One region of the Sediminicoccus rosea genome, then DNA from elsewhere that is predicted to be linked to it. Evidence: predicted binding sites of a transcription regulator. Region 1 holds the regulator's gene; each other region holds the start of a gene.
The links. Region 1 encodes LexA, which represses DNA repair genes until DNA is damaged. Its sites were predicted from a motif close to TGTTCTANNTANGTTC; they were not measured.
Positions count from the first base shown of each region.

Region 2: the regulator LexA is predicted to act here: its motif matches at 2,426-2,441, upstream of R9Z33_RS16060 (sigma factor).
Region 3: the regulator LexA is predicted to act here: its motif matches at 3,018-3,033, upstream of radA (DNA repair protein RadA).

Region 1 is NZ_CP137852.1:3,496,338-3,501,782, reverse strand. It holds gene R9Z33_RS16935 (response regulator) at 1-593, opposite strand, end outside; gene R9Z33_RS16930 (TRAP transporter substrate-binding protein) at 590-1,720, opposite strand; gene lexA (transcriptional repressor LexA) at 2,715-3,401, opposite strand; gene R9Z33_RS16920 (DUF4387 domain-containing protein) at 4,039-4,362, opposite strand; gene R9Z33_RS16915 (acyclic terpene utilization AtuA family protein) at 4,365-5,445, opposite strand, start outside.
Region 2 is NZ_CP137852.1:3,324,065-3,329,509, forward strand. It holds gene R9Z33_RS16040 (DUF2924 domain-containing protein) at 1-435, opposite strand, end outside; gene R9Z33_RS16045 (hypothetical protein) at 685-1,374, opposite strand; gene R9Z33_RS16050 (helix-turn-helix domain-containing protein) at 1,371-1,652, opposite strand; gene R9Z33_RS16055 (ImmA/IrrE family metallo-endopeptidase) at 1,649-2,383, opposite strand; gene R9Z33_RS16060 (sigma factor) at 2,632-3,255, shown strand; gene R9Z33_RS16065 (hypothetical protein) at 3,289-3,630, shown strand; gene R9Z33_RS16070 (hypothetical protein) at 3,630-4,172, shown strand; gene R9Z33_RS16075 (ATP-binding protein) at 4,172-5,038, shown strand; gene R9Z33_RS16080 (hypothetical protein) at 5,055-5,445, shown strand, end outside.
Region 3 is NZ_CP137852.1:307,188-312,632, reverse strand. It holds gene acnA (aconitate hydratase AcnA) at 1-557, opposite strand, end outside; gene ccmA (heme ABC exporter ATP-binding protein CcmA) at 614-1,216, shown strand; gene ccmB (heme exporter protein CcmB) at 1,213-1,863, shown strand; gene R9Z33_RS01470 (hypothetical protein) at 1,940-2,299, shown strand; gene R9Z33_RS01465 (hypothetical protein) at 2,452-2,868, opposite strand; gene radA (DNA repair protein RadA) at 3,040-4,440, shown strand; gene R9Z33_RS01455 (CvpA family protein) at 4,487-5,047, shown strand; gene purF (amidophosphoribosyltransferase) at 5,059-5,445, shown strand, end outside.

The DNA of each region.
Region 1 (5,445 bases):
ATCAGGTTGGCAAGCATGGGAACCTGCACCTCGGCCACGCCATGCACGTCACCCAGGCCCGGAAGATGCAGCGGCCGTGCGAAGAAGACCGACCACTCGCCATTGGCCGCATTGCGGACCGGCTCGCTCACCAGCAACCCGCCGGCGCTGAGGCCTGCGCTGACATAGCCTGGCCCGATCGGAGCTGGGAGCGGACGCCGGCGCGAAGCCGGCAGAGCCGCCGCGATGGTGCGGCCAGCGCCATCCACGAGCAACAGATCACGGACGGCAAAGTTCTGGCTGTTGATATGGCGCAGTTGCCCGTTTACGCGCTCCAAATCTCGGCTTTCGGTCGTATTCGCTGCCGTCCCGGGGCTGCTCAGGACAGGCGCGAGCAGGGCGGGAAGGCTCGCGAGTGTAGCATCGACCTGAAAGAGCGTTCGGTTGATCGCGTCGCGGACGGCGTGCCCCGCGCGCTCGGTCAAGCCGGTCGCGCTCTCCATCGCTGTGCGGCGAGAGGCATCAAGCAATGCCGCGACCGCCAGGGCCTGTGTGAGGAGGAGCACGACGCCGCAAACGGCAATGCCGATGCGAAGGGGGCGGCCATGGGTCATTGTGTTGGCATCCCGGCGCGGATCCCGGTCGTGGCAGCGAGGCTGTCATTCCAGACGCGGGCACAGTTTTCGCCACAGCGGTCTAGCCAGCGCGGCAGTACCGTCTGGCGCACGAGGCGCTGGCGCATCTGCTCATCGGCGGCGCTGACCGGAACCACCCGCATGCGCCCTCGGAGGCCGCCCGTGCAATCCGCGTGACCGGCATTGCAGCGCAGCCCCTGTAAGGTGTCCTGCTCCGCCGCTGTCCAGATTTCCTCTTCCAGCGCGGTCAACCCGAGGCTGATCTGGCTACGTACCTCGTCGGGCAGGGCTGCCCAGCTTGGTCCGTGCGCGGCGAAGACGCTGACACCCCAAGAGAGTGCCATGGTGTGCACATGGCTCGTCACCTCATGAAGTCCGATCGAGTTGCCCGACAATGTGCCCGTGATGGCGCATTCCACCGTGCCCCTGCGGATGGAGCCGACGATCTCCGCGAAGGGAATGACGACCGGAAGGGCGCCGACTGCTTCCATGAGATCGGCCTGGGTGGCCGAGGAGGTTCGGACACGTCGGCCCACGATGTCGCCGAGGCCGGAGAAGGGACGGGCGCAGAAGAGCACCTGAGCCGGGTAGGCATAGACCGCGAGCACTTCCAGTTCGTGATTCTCTCGCAGGATGCGCGTGAAGACGGAACGGAATGCCTGCACATTGCGCCGCAGGTGGGCCATGTCCGGGTTCAGAGCCGCAAGGTCGGAGGCCATGAGTTCGGGCTCGTCGGCGCCCGCGATGGTGAGGATCAGTGTCCCGAAGGGCACCACGCCGACGCGCATGAGATGGATGAATTCAGAGCCCCGGATGCCGCTGCGGTCGAAGGGGGCGATCTCTGCCTGGACGCGTCCACCTGTCAGGCGGGGGACGCGCTCGAGCCAGAATGGGACCTCGTAACGGTCATATTGGGTCACGCCGGCGAGCCCGCCCACGATCTTGAGCTGGATGGGCGCCTCCTGCGCCGAGGTTGTCTTGGGCGTCACGTCGAGGGCGATAAGAAGGAGGATGGTGACCCCAATCCTGCAGATGCGCCGGAGCCTTCCTCCCGCCATCCAGCTTGGCTGCAACAAAGGCCCGGCGTGGCCCGGTTTGACGGTCATCTGCTGCCATCTCGGATTGTATTAAGGAACTCTTAACACGTTAAGGTTGTATCAGCGGATGGATGGCCGTTCCAGTCTTCGGTAGAAATGAAATGTTGAGTTTTGTAGTCAGATGTTGATGTTTCGCCCTTTGGTGCTGCCTGCACTGGAACTTAGACGGGTGCTTCGGGGATCGCCGAAGGAACGAAGCGCACAAGAATGCGAGGAAAAAGAGACTAAAAGAAGATTTTTTCGATAAAGCGTAGTCGGGGCACGATCGCGATCTGCGGTCAGGCTTCTCCCTGGCGAATCTGCTGCACCGTGAGGATGCCGTCGTGAGGAGCCTTCTCGGACTCGCACGGCTTCGCGAACCGTCAAACGGCCCCAGCCCCTTCCCCCGGGACGGCCTGTTCGACCGGCGGCAGGCAGCCAGGGTAGTTGGGCTTCTTGCCACTACTTCAGCCCACTGCATCTACTTCGGGGCGCCACGGGTCGCCCGGAGTGCCGGGGTGCTGATACGGAGAAATGCCCAACTCTTCCGCGATCCTCCGCCACGTGGTCAGTGAAGAAGGGCGGATGGATGGAGCGCGCCGGCGAGCCGCGCGCTGCACAGTCGGGATGGCAACCCACCGCTGCTTCATCCCCCGCGTGCAAGGTATGTTCAGTTCCGGAAGGTCGGAATAGCGGGAGGTCGTGCCAGCACCTGGCTAGGCTCGCATGTCGTCAGTCCACGTGGGAGGGCTTGTGGTCCACGTCCAACGCCGGGTCGACGGGATGCGAGGCGGCACACTGCGCTCACCCTTTCCCATTCAGCATCCGAAACACGGTGCCACCGATATGGTCGACCTTCGCCCGGACTGCTCTACAGCGCCTGCATGAAGGGGGAGCTGACGGGCTACTCGCCTCAAGGGGCGCAGCGGCTTCGAAGGAGAGGACAACTCATTTCGGTCACGGCAGCCACCTTGTCAGGCAGATCCGCTGACCCGATCGAGAACTGGTCCGCTCCTGCTGTTAGCTATTTTCGGTAGGACCGGATCAAGCCGGACAGGGTGCCCTGCACCTCGACCCGGTCAGCGCCGAAAATCTTGGTCTCGTAGAGAGAGTTGCAGGGCTCGAGCGCAATAGAATTGCCTCTCTTCCTGATTTTCTTCAGGGTTGCCTCGGCCTTGTCGACCAGGGCAACAACAATGTCCCCGTTCTCGAAGGTCGACCCGAGGCGGATGACCGCGATGTCGCCGTCCAGTATGCCCGCATCGCACATCGAATCGCCGGTGACCTTCACTGCGTAGTGCGGGCCTGCGTGAAGGATATCGGACGGCACGTCGATATAGGAATTCGTCTCGCCGATGGCCTCTTTCGGGCTGCCTGCGGCAATATTGCCTAGAAGCGGAATTTTATGGGCCCTGGTCTCCGAGAAAGATTCAATGAACGGATCAACGGATCGCAAAGATGAGATCGATTTATCTTGCCGGTCGCTACCCATTTTTTGCGTTGGGAGGCGAACCACTTCAAGAGCTCGGGCCCGATGGGCGCGTCGACGGAGAAAACCTCGTTCCTCCAATGCAGTGATGAGGCGATGCACACCCGATTTTGATCTGAGATCAAGGCCATCCTTCATCTCGTCGAACGAGGGGGAAAACCCCGTTGTCTCGAGATGCTGATGGATGAACATGAGCAACTCATGCTGCTTGCGGGTGAGCATGCTATGACAACTTCCATGGGTTGGCAGCACGATCGCGCTGCTAGCCGGTACAAACCATAAACATTCTGCTTGTTCTACAAAGGTTCTGCCGGCAGGTCAAACAGAGTTTTCGAGGCGTTGGCCGGGTCGGCCAGATTCAATCGGGCGCTACGGCGCGAGTTCTTGGGCTGATGCCGTTCCGTTGCTCGGTGACCGCCCCATCTCGCTGCTGCGAAGCGTACAATGCGCCCGGCGCTCGGGTGGAGCGCGGCTTCCCTGCCTCCGATCGCCCCTTTCAGGAGGCCGCGCAGATCACGGAACCGCCCGCCAATACCCGCCGGGCCCACTTCTACTCGGGTTGATCGTTGACGCGACACAATCGGTCCGCTGCGCCGGACACCCGGCTATGACGAAACGCAGTGGAAGTCGTCGCTTCTGCGTGATCACGGGCTCGGCGGCTGTCGTCTGATCCGTCTCCACCGGTCACCCACGGCGAGAGATCCGGCCTGCCTCCGGTCCTTGCCGACTGCGCCCTTGAGCGGTCGGTGTGACTCGGGCCTCAGCAGGGCTAGGACACTGGCTGCTCTTCGCTGGGCTGTCGGGTTGGCGCCATCTCTGTCTCACCGCGTCTCAACTGCGGCGGCAGCCCATGGAACAGCTACGGTGCATCGTTCAGAGGGATCTCCACATCGAGAAGCGGCGCGTGCTGTTGGGCGCCGTAGACATCCGTGTCTCCAAAGCCCCCCGCTGGCACAAGGCGTGGCAAGCTAGCCTTGAAAGCGGCCGCAGCGTCATAGGCCGTGAAGAGCACATCCTCTTCGGGCACGCCGTAGAGTCGAGCGAAAAGTGCCGGGTTCAGAACGCCCGTCGCCTTCACGCGGCGATAAAGCTCGTGGTCCTCGAACAGGACGTCGATCGTGACGATGAAAGGGCCGGCATTCTTGCTCTTGCAGACCTGCGCGATGTCACGGATGCGGGCCATGGTCAAACGCTCTCATACTCGATGGGGAAGATGGCGCAGGGGTCGTTCAGCGCCAACGTGTGGAAGACGCTGAAGCGGTAAAGGGGGCCCAATTCGATGTCGGATGGCGAGAAGGGAAAGGCCATGTTCCCCTCCTTGCAGAGCCTGCCCGGGAAATCAGCATGCAGCAGCGATGTCCGTGCCATGGCCAGGACGGCACTGGCGATTTCCTGCGTGCCGGCGACCACCTCGATCACGAAACCCAACTCGTGGCCGGTGACGGCGGGCGTTGGCTCCCAGCCGGCCATGACCCCATCCTTTCCGTAGACGCGAAGTGACATCCGCCAAGCCGAGGGCGGAACGCCGAAAGCTTCGGCCTTGGCCGAGACCTTGACGCGATGGACGGCCAGGTAGTCATCGATCTGACGGATCAGCACGGGGTCACGCGTGCCGCAGATGGTGATGGCGCGATAACCGTCGCGCTCAACCCCCTCCAGCTTGACCGTGTACTGCGCTGAAGGAACCCAGCGCATGCCGCTGACCTTCACTGCGCGGTCACTCACCGGCTCGAAGGTGACATCCGAGGTATCGAGCATGCCGCCCGGCTCCGTGTGGTGAATTGGGCTCGCGTTTTCATGCAGGGCAAAGTTGGCGACGGAGAGGGGCGTGCAGCGGCGGATCGGGTTGGGAGGCTCGCAGACGAGGTGATCGTCACGGAGGGTCACCAGCAGGCAGTCTGGCTCCTTTGGGACAGCCGGCTCGGCGCCGCACTCCAGCATCTTGCCGGCATACCAGGCGACGGCGGGCGGGATGCCCGCGCGCAACGCGACGGCAGCCCATTGGGCTGGGTCACTGCTGCGGCCGCAGAGAATCACTTGCGCACCACCATCCAGCGCACGCGCGATGGGCTCTGGACCCATCATGGCGACGATGCGTTCAGCGCGATCAATGGTGGCTGCGTCGAGGGGAGGCAGCTTGGCGAGCGCCTTGACGCGCCCCGAAGTGACGGCCTCGCGCAGCATGGCACGCTCCGGCTCGGCATGGATCAGCGCCATCCGAAAGGAGAGTTGTTCCTCGCGCGCGATCTCGCGGACCAGTGCCGCT
Region 2 (5,445 bases), 170 kb from region 1:
GTGGCGCGCGATTGCCGAGAGCGACTGATACGGCCGCCCCTCGAACTCGAAGTCGTCGACGCGCACGGTGACCACGTGCCGCACGCCCTGCCATTCCCTGATCAGGCGGGTGCCGGCCAGCGGGCGGCTATCGGCGCGGATGCGACGCAGGACGACGTTGCCGCCATCCAATTGTTCGCCAAGCGCCACCAGCCGGTCGACGGTCTCGGGCTTCAGCCCGCCATAGGCCAATTCCTGGATGCGATAGGCCAGCCGGCTCTGGATGTAGGCCCGATTCCAGGGCGGCGGCTCCTTGCCGAACAGCTCCCGCCATTGGTCTTTCAGCATGGCGGTGGGCGCAGCCTGCAGCGCGGCGAGGCGGCTCAGCACCTGCGTCGGCGGGATCTTCGGGATGGTGGGTGCCGGCGCGGCCGCGGCGGTGGATCGTCTGGTCATGCGAGTCCCTTCCTGTTGGGGTTCGCATGCAGGCGCTGCCTGCCAGTGGAGTGAAGGCGAACGTCTCCCGCCCCCCGAGCTATCTCCTCATCCCGCGCATCATCCTCGGCAGCGCGGCTGCGCAGCCGCACCAGGCCCCTAGCCAGGATGCCGCAGACCTCGCGGAGGTGCGGCGGAAGGTGAGCGTTCAGTCCCACGGGCGATGGCTTCATACTTAGCCCTACCCGCCTCGGCGGCGATCCGTCCCAATCAGGCGGGCATGCGCGCCAAAGCCTCGTGATAACGCCGCCAGAGCAAAGCGACTTTCTTCTTGATGGTGCTCTGGTCTGGGTACTGATTACGGGCTGCGAACCACTCCACCATGCGCCGGACGATGGCTGCTTGGCTTTCTGGGAAGCCGTCAATCTGCATCGATACCGCCAGCTCGCAGTAGAACTCGTCCCAGTCATATTTCGGCGGCGCCCCGCGCTGGCCATTTCGGGCGACGACAGGCACGGTTGCCGTCGAGACTATCGTCGCTGCTTGCTCTGCCTCGAAGCGCTCGCGCTCAGCATGCCGAACAACCAGCCGCTCGCGAGGCACAAGGAACTGCTCCTCCCCATCCGATGGCACCCAGAGGCTGCGGTACATGCCCGGTTCCGTGCGAAATGCGCTCACCCCGTGCGTCCCCGTCATCATCACGTGCCAGGCGTCGTGCGCCCACAGATCCAGCGTCCCGGTGAACCGGAAGCGGCGCTCCGGCATGTCGACGAAATGTCCATCATCCACTTCCTCGACGCTGCCATCTTCAAGCGGCAGCTGCGCCACCACGATCGATAGCGTCAGTTCGCCAGCGATGGCGAAGTTGGCGATGTCGAGTTCACTTACGCCCCAACGTTCACAGACCTCGGCCAGCCCGTAGCAGGGCTTCCTCACAATTCGGCCGCCCACGACGTTCATCCCTTCCCGACAAAGCGCAACCGCCGATACGCTTGCACAACCTTGGCCATATCCTTCCGCATGTCGGGCGGCAGTCGCTGCGCCTCGACGAACAGATCATCCATCCGCACGCCGAGAATGGCGGCGGCACGCTCTATCAGCTCGTCGCGGGGCGGATTTTCCTGGTCGCGCTCAATGCGCGACCAATAGGCCGCCGAGATTTCCAATCGCTCCGCGAAATCGTTCAACCCGATGCCGAGCGCAGTCCGTCGCTCGCGGATGACCGATCCAAAGCTCACCGTTGCTCTCCTTGAACCAGGCCGTAGCGGCTCAGCCGTACGGCGATAAAGCGCTCTGATACGCCGAAGTCGCCCGCCAGCGCGGCGACCACGCCCTCGATCACCTCGGGCGGGTTGTCGGCGGCCAAAACGCGGCTGCCCTGCCGTCCCCGATGCGCCGCATGCACCGTGCGCAGCCGCTCGGACCGCGCGTGCACAAGCATCCGGAGGTGGAGCTGCACCGGGGGAGCGAGTAGCGCACCCATGAATTCATTCGCCCGACGCTCGGAGGCCGCTGTGGTCCGATCGAGCAGCGCGCTCGGGCCGGCCGTCACTGACCGATACCGCCGCGCTGGCGTGCCGAGTGCCACAGGCACATCGAACACCACGTGGCCCAGCTCGTGCGCCGCGGTGCTGATTGCCAGGTCCGGCCGGCCGGCCACCATGCGCGCATTCACCGAGACCAGCGCCGTGCCGGGCATGTCGGGATCCGTCTCGCAGACGCCGAGCACCGCCGCTCCGGTACCATCATGCACGGGGTGGTCGAGCTCCCAGGCGACCAGGATAGCCCGGCCATTCGCCGATACCGTCCGCGTGGCGCCGACCAGTGCGGCGAGCGGCAGCGCGAATCCACCAGGCTCGGTCATGGCCTGGCGGCGCACCTGCGCCGCGACCGCCCAGAGGGTCTGGGCCGACAACGGCCGAGGCGCGCCCGAAGCGGCGTGATGCGGGTACTCAACAGTGATGGACATGCCGGGATCATGACGAATTGCTGTGCGATTGGTCAACAGCATTGTTCCCCTCATGTTCGCCCATCCCCGATATCCACAGGCGATCGGCTGAGGGAGCAGTTCCCGCATGGGTGGGGCGTAAATCGCCAGGCTATCCCTCTGATTTCGGTCGAAAGAGGCCATAAGTCACTGAATTAACATGGGGAATAAATCCCAGATCACTTTAATTCCCCATTGCGCCCCATTCCGCCTCTCCGCCCCGGCAGGCCGTGTGGTTGCTTCTGGACGTCATAGCCGCCCAGCAGGAGCCACGCCCGATGCCCGCCCAGCTTTCCCTCGCCGATCTCGATGTCGTTCACCCGCTTGCCGAGCGGTACGCGCGGCGCCTCTGCCGCACCCTCGGGCGGCCGAGCCATGAGCGGGAGGACATGGAGCAGGACATGCTGCTCGACCTCCTGGCGCGGTTGCCCGGCTTCGATCCGGCGCGCGGGACGCTGGCGGCCTTCGCCACGGTTTGCTTCCAGCACCGCGCGTCCCGTCTCGCGATCCGCCTGCGCCGCGAGAAGCGCGAACGGCATGAGGCGTCGCTGGACGACGTGGTGCCCGGCCAGGAGGAGGACCTGACCCTCGCCGACATCATCCCCGAATCCGAGGGGTATGCGGCGTGGTGCGGCCAGCAGACCGACGCGGTGGCCGCGCTGGAGCGCCGCCTCGATCTGGATCGCGCCGGCACCGTCCTGGACCAGCGCGACCACAGCATCTGCGCAGCCCTGACGCAGTGCACGCCGCACGAGCTCGGCCAGCAGGGTCCCCTGCCGCGGTCGGTCCTCTACCGCCGCATCCGCGAACTGCGCCTGCGGCTCCTCGCCGGCGGCATCGCCGCTGCGGCCTGAGACGCATCGGCGAGGGGCTGGGTAGGGCTAAGTATGGACACCTTCATCACCGACATCCGCGCAGTGTCGAAGCCTCTCACCGAGGCGTCGCTCTGCACCTGGCTGGGCGCCGCGGCTCCCGGCGACAGCATCACCTACCACCGCGGCACGCTCGCCCGGCAGGTCTGCCCGCAGTTGCGGTGCCTGCCCGAGCAGGAGCGCACCGCGCTGCAGCGCTTGGCGGCCCGCGCCTGGAAGCTGGCCGAGCTCGGCCTGGCGGACATCGTGCAGCGCCGCCACGGCTATGAGGACTACGCCTACATCCTCGTCGCCCGCCGCCGGCCGCGTCGCTATGCGTCGTCCATCCTGCCCCTACTGCTCGCGGAGGCCGCGTGATGGACGCGCCCCGCACCAACCGCCCCACCCTCGACGCACTGCGCCACATGCCGGTGAGCGACGTCATCGCGCTTCCCGCCGAGCATCTCGCGCTGCTGCAGACCGATGCGCGCGAGGCGCTCGATGCCGCCAAGCGTATGCAGGACTGGATCGAGGCCGCGATCGCGCTCCGCTATGAGCAGCGCGCCATCGGCGCCCGTGCCGCCGCCGGCAAAGACACCGGCACCGTTCGCTTCCGGGACGGCGCCGTGGAGATCGCCGTCGATCTGCCGAAGAAGGTGGATTGGGATCAGGCCCGGCTCGCGGCGCTGTCGGAGCAGATCCGCGCCGGCGGCGAGGATCCCGGCCAGTACGTCGAGGTCAGCTTCAAGGTCTCGGAGCGCGCCTATACCGCCTGGCCGGAGCGCATTCGCGCCGCCTTCGATCCGGCCCGCACGGTGCGCACGGGCCGCGCCACCTATCGCCTCGCCATCCTCTCCGATGTCGCGCAGCGCGACAGCTCGCATGCCGCAGGCATCCTCCCGATGCAGGGAGGCCGCTGATGGCGCTGCGTATCATCACCGCAGACGAGCGGCAGGCCGAGGAGCGCGGCGTCAAGGCTGCCATTCTCGGCAAGCCCGGCATGGGCAAGACCTGGCTTCTGAACACCACCTGCGCCGTCACCACGCTCTTCATGGATCTCGAGGCGGGCGATCTCGCCGTGCAGGGCTGGCGGGGCGCTTCGATCCGCCCGCGGACGTGGGAGGAATGCCGCGACCTGGCGCTGTTCCTCGCCGGCCCGAACCCCGCGCTGCGCGACGACCAGCCCTATTCCGCGGCCCAGCATGCGCGGGTGGTTCGCGAGTACGGCGATCCGGCGCGCATGGATCACTACGTCACGCTGTTCATCGACAGCATCACCGTCGCCGGTCGCCTCTGCTTCCAGTGGTGCCGCGGCCAGCCCGAGGCCTTCGCGGAGCGCACCGGCAAGCCTGACGTGCGCGGCGCCTACGGCCTCCATGGGCGCGAGATGATCGCATGGCTCACGCATCTGCAGCACGCCCGCGGCCGCAACGTGATCTTCGTCGGGATCCTCGACGAGAAGCTCGACGACTTCAATCGCCGCGTGTTCAGCCTGCAGATCGAGGGCAGCAAGACCAGCCTCGAACTGCCGGGCATCGTCGATGAAGTGCTTACGCTGGCAGAGATCAAGGACCAGGGCGGGCAGCCGTTCCGAGCGCTGGTCTGCCACACGCTGAACCCCTGGGGCTATCCGGCGAAGGACCGCAGTGGCCGGCTCGACCTGCTGGAGCCACCGGATCTCGGACGCATCTTCGCCAAGATCCGCAGAACGGAAGCGCCCATTGCGGCGGCGCCCGCGCTGACGGCCCCGCTCATCACTGCCGCCACCGACACCCCCACCACCTGACCGGAGGAGAAGCACCATGGCTTCTTGGAACGACTACAACGACGCCCAGTCGAACCCGAACCTGATCCCCAAGGGGACGCTGGCGAAGGTTCGCCTCACCATCCGGCCCGGCGGCTTCGACGATCCGAGCCAGGGCTGGACCGGCGGCTACGCCACACGCGGCAGCACCGGCGCCGTCTATCTCAACGGCGAGTTCACCGTGCTGGAGGGCCCCTACGCCAAGCGGAAAATCTTCACGCTGATCGGCCTCTACAGCCCGAAGGGTCCGGAATGGGCGGGGATGGGCCGCAGCTTCCTGCGCGGAATGCTGAACTCCGCGCGCGGCATTTCCGACAAGGATGTCTCGCCCCAGGCGCAGGCGGCGCGCCGCATCGGCGGCTTCGCGGACCTGGAGGGGCTGGAGTTTG
Region 3 (5,445 bases), 1.9 Mb from region 1:
TCCAGGTTCACCTGGTGGCAGATGCCGGTGCCGGGCGGGACCACGCGGAAATTGTTGAAGGCCTCCTGGCCCCAGCGCAGGAACTCGTACCGCTCGCCATTGCGCTCGAACTCGATGTCCACGTTCTTCTGCAGCGCGCTGGCGCTGCCCGAGACGTCCACCATGACCGAGTGGTCGATCACGAGGTCCACGGGGACCAGCGGGTTCACCTTGCGCGGGTCACCGCCCAGGTTCAGCAGCGCGTCGCGCATGGCGGCGAGGTCCACCACGGCGGGGACGCCGGTGAAGTCCTGCAGCAGGATGCGGGCCGGCTTGAACGGGACTTCCTTTTCGGAATGGCCGGCCTGCACCCATTCGGCGATCGCCTTCGCGTCATCCACCGTGTAGCTGCGGCCATTCTCGAAGCGCAGCACGTTCTCGAGCAGCACCTTCAGCGAGAAGGGCAGGCGCGAGATGTCGCCGATCTGCTTGGCCGCTTCAGGCAGGCTGAAGTAGTGGTAGGTCTTGCCATCCACGGAGAGCTGGCGCGCCGTCTTCAGGGTGTCGGTCCCGTTCATGATTTTCTTCCTCACTCTTGCGCCGCGCTTTTAAGCATGGCCTTGTGGAGAGGTCCATGGAGGCCGCCCTGCTCGAAGCGCGAGAATTGGCCTGTTGGCGGTCGGAACGCCTTGTCTTCGCCGGCCTGTCCTTCGCGGTTTCCCCAGGCGAGGCCCTGCTGCTGACCGGCGCCAATGGCGCGGGCAAATCCTCCCTGCTGCGGCTGCTCGCGGGGTTGATTCCGGCGGCGGAAGGAAGCCTGGCCTGGGATGGCGCCGATTGTCTGGCGGACCTGCCGGCGCATGGCGCGCGCACGCGCTACATCGGCCACCAGGATGCGCTGAAGCCCGCGCTGACGGCGCGCGAGAACCTCTCCTTCTTCGCGCGCCTCTGGGGCGGCGAGGTGGCGGCGGCGCTGGAGGCGCTGGACCTCACGCCGCTGGCCGAGCTGCCGGCGCGGGTGCTCTCCTCCGGCCAGAAGCGGCGGCTGGCGCTGGCGCGGCTGGCCCTGGCGCCCGCCCGGCTCTGGCTGCTGGACGAGCCCTCGGTCGGGCTGGACGCGGCCTCGGTCGCGCGCCTCGGGCCGCTCTTCGCCGCGCATCGCGCCGCGGGCGGCATGATCCTGGCGGCGACTCACCTGCCCCTGCCGCTGCCCGACGCACGGGAGCTCCGGCTGTGATCGCGCTGTTGCTCCGCGAGCTGCGCCTCGCCATCCGCCACCCGGCCGATACGCTCTCGGCCGTGATGTTCTTCGTACTGGTGGCGGCGATGTTCCCCTTCGGCGTCGGCCCCTCGCCCGAGCTGCTGGCCCGCCTCGCTCCCGGCGTGCTGCTGGCGGCCGCCCTGCTCGCGGCGCTGCTGCCGCTCGACCGGCTGTTCGGCGCGGAGGCGGAGGATGGCTCGCTCGACCAGCTCCTGCTCTCGGGCCTGCATCCGGCGGGCATCGCGGCGGTGAAGGCGCTGGGGCACTGGATCACCACGGGCATCCCCCTGGTGCTGGCCACGCCGCTGGCGGCCGCGCTGCTCAACCTGCCGACCGAGGCCTGGCCCGCCGCGATGCTGGCGCTCGGCCTCGCCTCGGCCATCCTCTCGGTCTTCGGCGCGGCGGGCGCGGCGCTGACGCTGGGTGCCAGGCGCGGCGGCGTACTGCTGCCGCTGCTGGTCCTGCCGCTTTCCATCCCCGCGGTGATCTTCGGCGCGGCGGCCATCGAGGCGGCGGCGAGCGGCCTGCCGCCCCGCCCCTACCTGCTGCTGGAAGCCGCGATCCTGGCGCTGGCGGCCCCGCTCGCGCCGCTCGCCGCCGGGGCGGCGCTGCGCGGCGATTGAGGCCAGGCCGCGCTTAGGCGGCGGTTAACCTTCATCCCATAGGACGGGAACGTTCTCAGTTGGATGGAGCGATCCCATGCGCCGCATTCTGGCCCTCTCGGCCTTCGCCTGCCTTCTCGCCGGCCCCGCCCTGGGCGCGAGCACCCTGTGCGGGGGCCGCGTGGAGGTGCTGGCCGTCAGCCCGAAATGGCATGAGCACGCGCCGGGCCGCGCCGCGACGGGCATCAGCGTGGCCGTCGCCAATCGCACCGGCGAGGCGATCCTGCTGCAGCCCGTGCTGATGACGGGCGGCGGGCGGCCGCAGATGGGCCTGCCGCTGATGCTGGTGCGCCAGGGCCAGACGGTCTTCGCGCTCCGCCTGCCGGAGGAGCAATCCGCCGGCCTGCCGCCCGAGACGCTGCTGCGCGGCCTCGGCGCCTCGTGCCGCATGGGTTGAGGCCGCCCGGAAACAGGGCCCCCGGCGGGGCCAATGGGGGGGATCACCCCGCCGGGGTTGCCGCCGCGCCTGGGATGGGGAAGTGGCGCGACGACCTGCTCGGACGAGCCGCCTTGCGGCTACTCATCCCGAGGAGGGGTGGCCGGCCGGACTCAGGCGCCCGAGCGGTGCAGGACCCGGCAGGTGACCGTGGTGCCGGCGGCCAGGTCATGCGGCACGTTCAGCCCGCCGGTGCCCGAGGGATTGGCCAGCGTCGCCACGCCGATCTGGATCGGCTGCGAGGTGCCCCAGGGGCCGAGGCGGCGGCCATGCGGGCCACCACCGCCGGGGATCACGATGTTCCGCGTGTCGCGGAAGGTCACCTCGATCTGCAGCGACTGCTCGACCATGCTCTGGATGATCACGAAGTAGGAGACGGTGCTGCGCGTCGGGGTGGCGTGGGTCGTGCTGTAGAAGCTCGCCGCCTGGACCATGCCGTTGCAGTAGGAGTTGCCCTGGGCCGAAGCCTCGCCGAGGGGCAGGATGCCGATCGCGGCGGCGGCCAGGCCGGTGAACAGGTGCTTTCTCATCTCAGTCGCTCCTTCGGGTCCGTCTCGGTGGGCGGGACCGCCGCTCCGATGAACGCAAGCTAGGCCGCATTCGGGGGCGCGGCCAATCTGTTCCGGCGACGCCACCCATCGGCGCCGCCTATCGGCCCGGCGCCCTTGCGGGGCGGTTGCGTTCTATTTATGTTCCATCGCATGGCCAAGGACCGCACCCGCTTCACCTGCCAATCCTGCGGCGCAACGCACCCAAAGTGGCAGGGCCGTTGCGATGGCTGCGGCGAATGGAACACCCTGGTCGAGGAGAGCACGGCCCCCCGCGCGCCGGGGCCCGCCGGCAAGGCCCCGCCCGGGCGGGGCATCAGCTTCGTCGGCCTCGCGGGGGAGAGCGCCCCGCCGCCCCGACACCTGACGGGCATCGCCGAGCTGGACCGCGTGCTGGGCGGCGGCTTCGTCCCGGCCTCCGCGGTGCTGGTGGGCGGCGATCCGGGCATCGGCAAATCCACCATCCTGCTCCAGGCCGCCGCACGCATGGCGATGGCGGGCAAGCGCGTGCTCTATATCTCGGGCGAGGAGGCGGTGGCCCAGGTGCGGATGCGCGCGCGCCGCCTGGGCCTGGCCGAGGCCCCCATGGCGCTCGCCGCCGCCTCCGCCCTGCGCGACATCCTGGCAAGCCTGGAGGCCGAGACGGAGGCGACCCTCGTCGTCATCGATTCGATCCAGACCATGTGGCTGGACGCGCTGGATTCGGCGCCCGGCACCGTGGCGCAGGTGCGGACCTGCGCGGCGGAGCTGATCCGCTGCGCCAAGGCGCGCGGCTTCGCGCTGGTGCTGGTGGGGCACGTCACGAAGGAGGGGACGCTGGCCGGCCCCCGCGTGCTGGAGCACATGGTGGACGCCACGCTCTATTTCGAAGGCGACCGTGGCCACCAGTTCCGCATCCTGCGGGCCACCAAGAACCGCTTCGGCGCGACCGACGAGATCGGCGTTTTTGAAATGACCGAGGGCGGCCTGGTCGAGGTCACCAACCCCTCGGCGCTCTTCCTGGCCGAGCGGCGGGGCAACATCTCGGGCTCGGCCGTCTTCGCCGGGCTGGAGGGCACGCGGCCGGTGCTGGTGGAGGTGCAGGCGCTGCTCTCGCCCAGCAATGGCGGCTCCCCCCGCCGGCAGGTGGTGGGCTGGGAGGGCGGGCGGCTCTCCATGCTGCTGGCCGTGCTGGAGGCCCGCGCCGGGCTCAGCTTCGGGCAATCCGACGTCTATCTGAACATCGCGGGCGGCCTGCGGATCAATGAGCCGGCGGCGGACCTGGCCGTGGCGGCGGCACTCACCTCCGCCATCACCGACCGGCCGACCGACCCCGACGCCGTGTATTTCGGCGAGGTCGGCCTTTCGGGCGAGATCCGGCAGGTCTCCCAGGCGGAGCAGCGCCTGCGCGAGGCGCAGAAGCTCGGCTTCTCCGCCGCGGTGCTGCCGCGGAGGGTCGCGCGCGGCAACAAGCCGCCCGCCGCCATCGAGGGCCTGCGCCTGACCGAGGTGGGCCACCTGGCCGATCTGGTGGCCCCCTTCGCCGCCGGGACGCTGAAGCGGACGCGCGAATGACCCCAAGGTGACAGGAATCGCTGCCCCCGCTACATGGCAGCGCAGCATGACCTGGGCGGATGGCATCCTTCTCCTCGTGATGGTGGCCTCCGCCATCCTGTCCTTCCTGCGCGGCTTCGTGCGGGAGTTCCTGGGCATCGCCGCCTGGATCGGCGCGGCTTTGGCCGGCTTCGCACTGCTCGACCACATCAAGCCCCTCATGGAAGGGACGATCGAGCCCGACTGGCTGGCCGATGGCGTGGCGGTAGGCGGCGTCTTCCTGGTGGTGCTGGTGGTGCTGAAGCTGCTCATCCACGCATTGGCGGGCAGCGTGCAGCGCAGCCCTCTGGGGGGTGTGGATCGTTCCCTGGGCGCCATATTCGGTCTGGCGCGTGGCGCCTTCATCGCGGTCCTGGCCTATGTGCTCGCGGGGCTCTTCGTCCCCGCCATCGAGCGCTGGCCCGAACCCGTGCAGGAGGCCCGGGCGCTGCCCTATGTGGTGGATGGGGCCCGGTGGGTTGTCGGCCTGATGCCGGAGGAGTATCGCCCCCGCATCGCTGCACCGCCGGAACGCCGCGTGCCCACGCAGGAGGACCTGATGCGTCCGCCTGCCCGAAACCGAAGCTGAAGGTCACTCCCATGCCCCTTCCCGCCGCAGCCGCCCCTGGGTTTGGCCTCCCGGGTGATGACGACAAGTTCCATGAGGAATGCGGGGTCTTCGGGATCTGGCGGCACAAGGACGCGGCGGCGCTCACCGCCCTCGGCCTGCACGCCTTGCAGCATCGCGGGCAGGAGGCCTCGGGCATCGTCACGCTGGATGACGCGGGCATGTTCCATTCCCACAAGGGCCTCGGCCTGGTGGGCGACATCTTCGGCGATGCCAAGGTGATGGCCGGCCTGCCCGGCCGCGCCGCCATCGGCCACAATCGCTACGCGACGACGGGCGAGACGGCACTGCGCAACGTGCAGCCGCTCTTCGCCGATTTCGAGTTCGGCGGCTTTGCCGTCGGTCACAACGGCAACCTG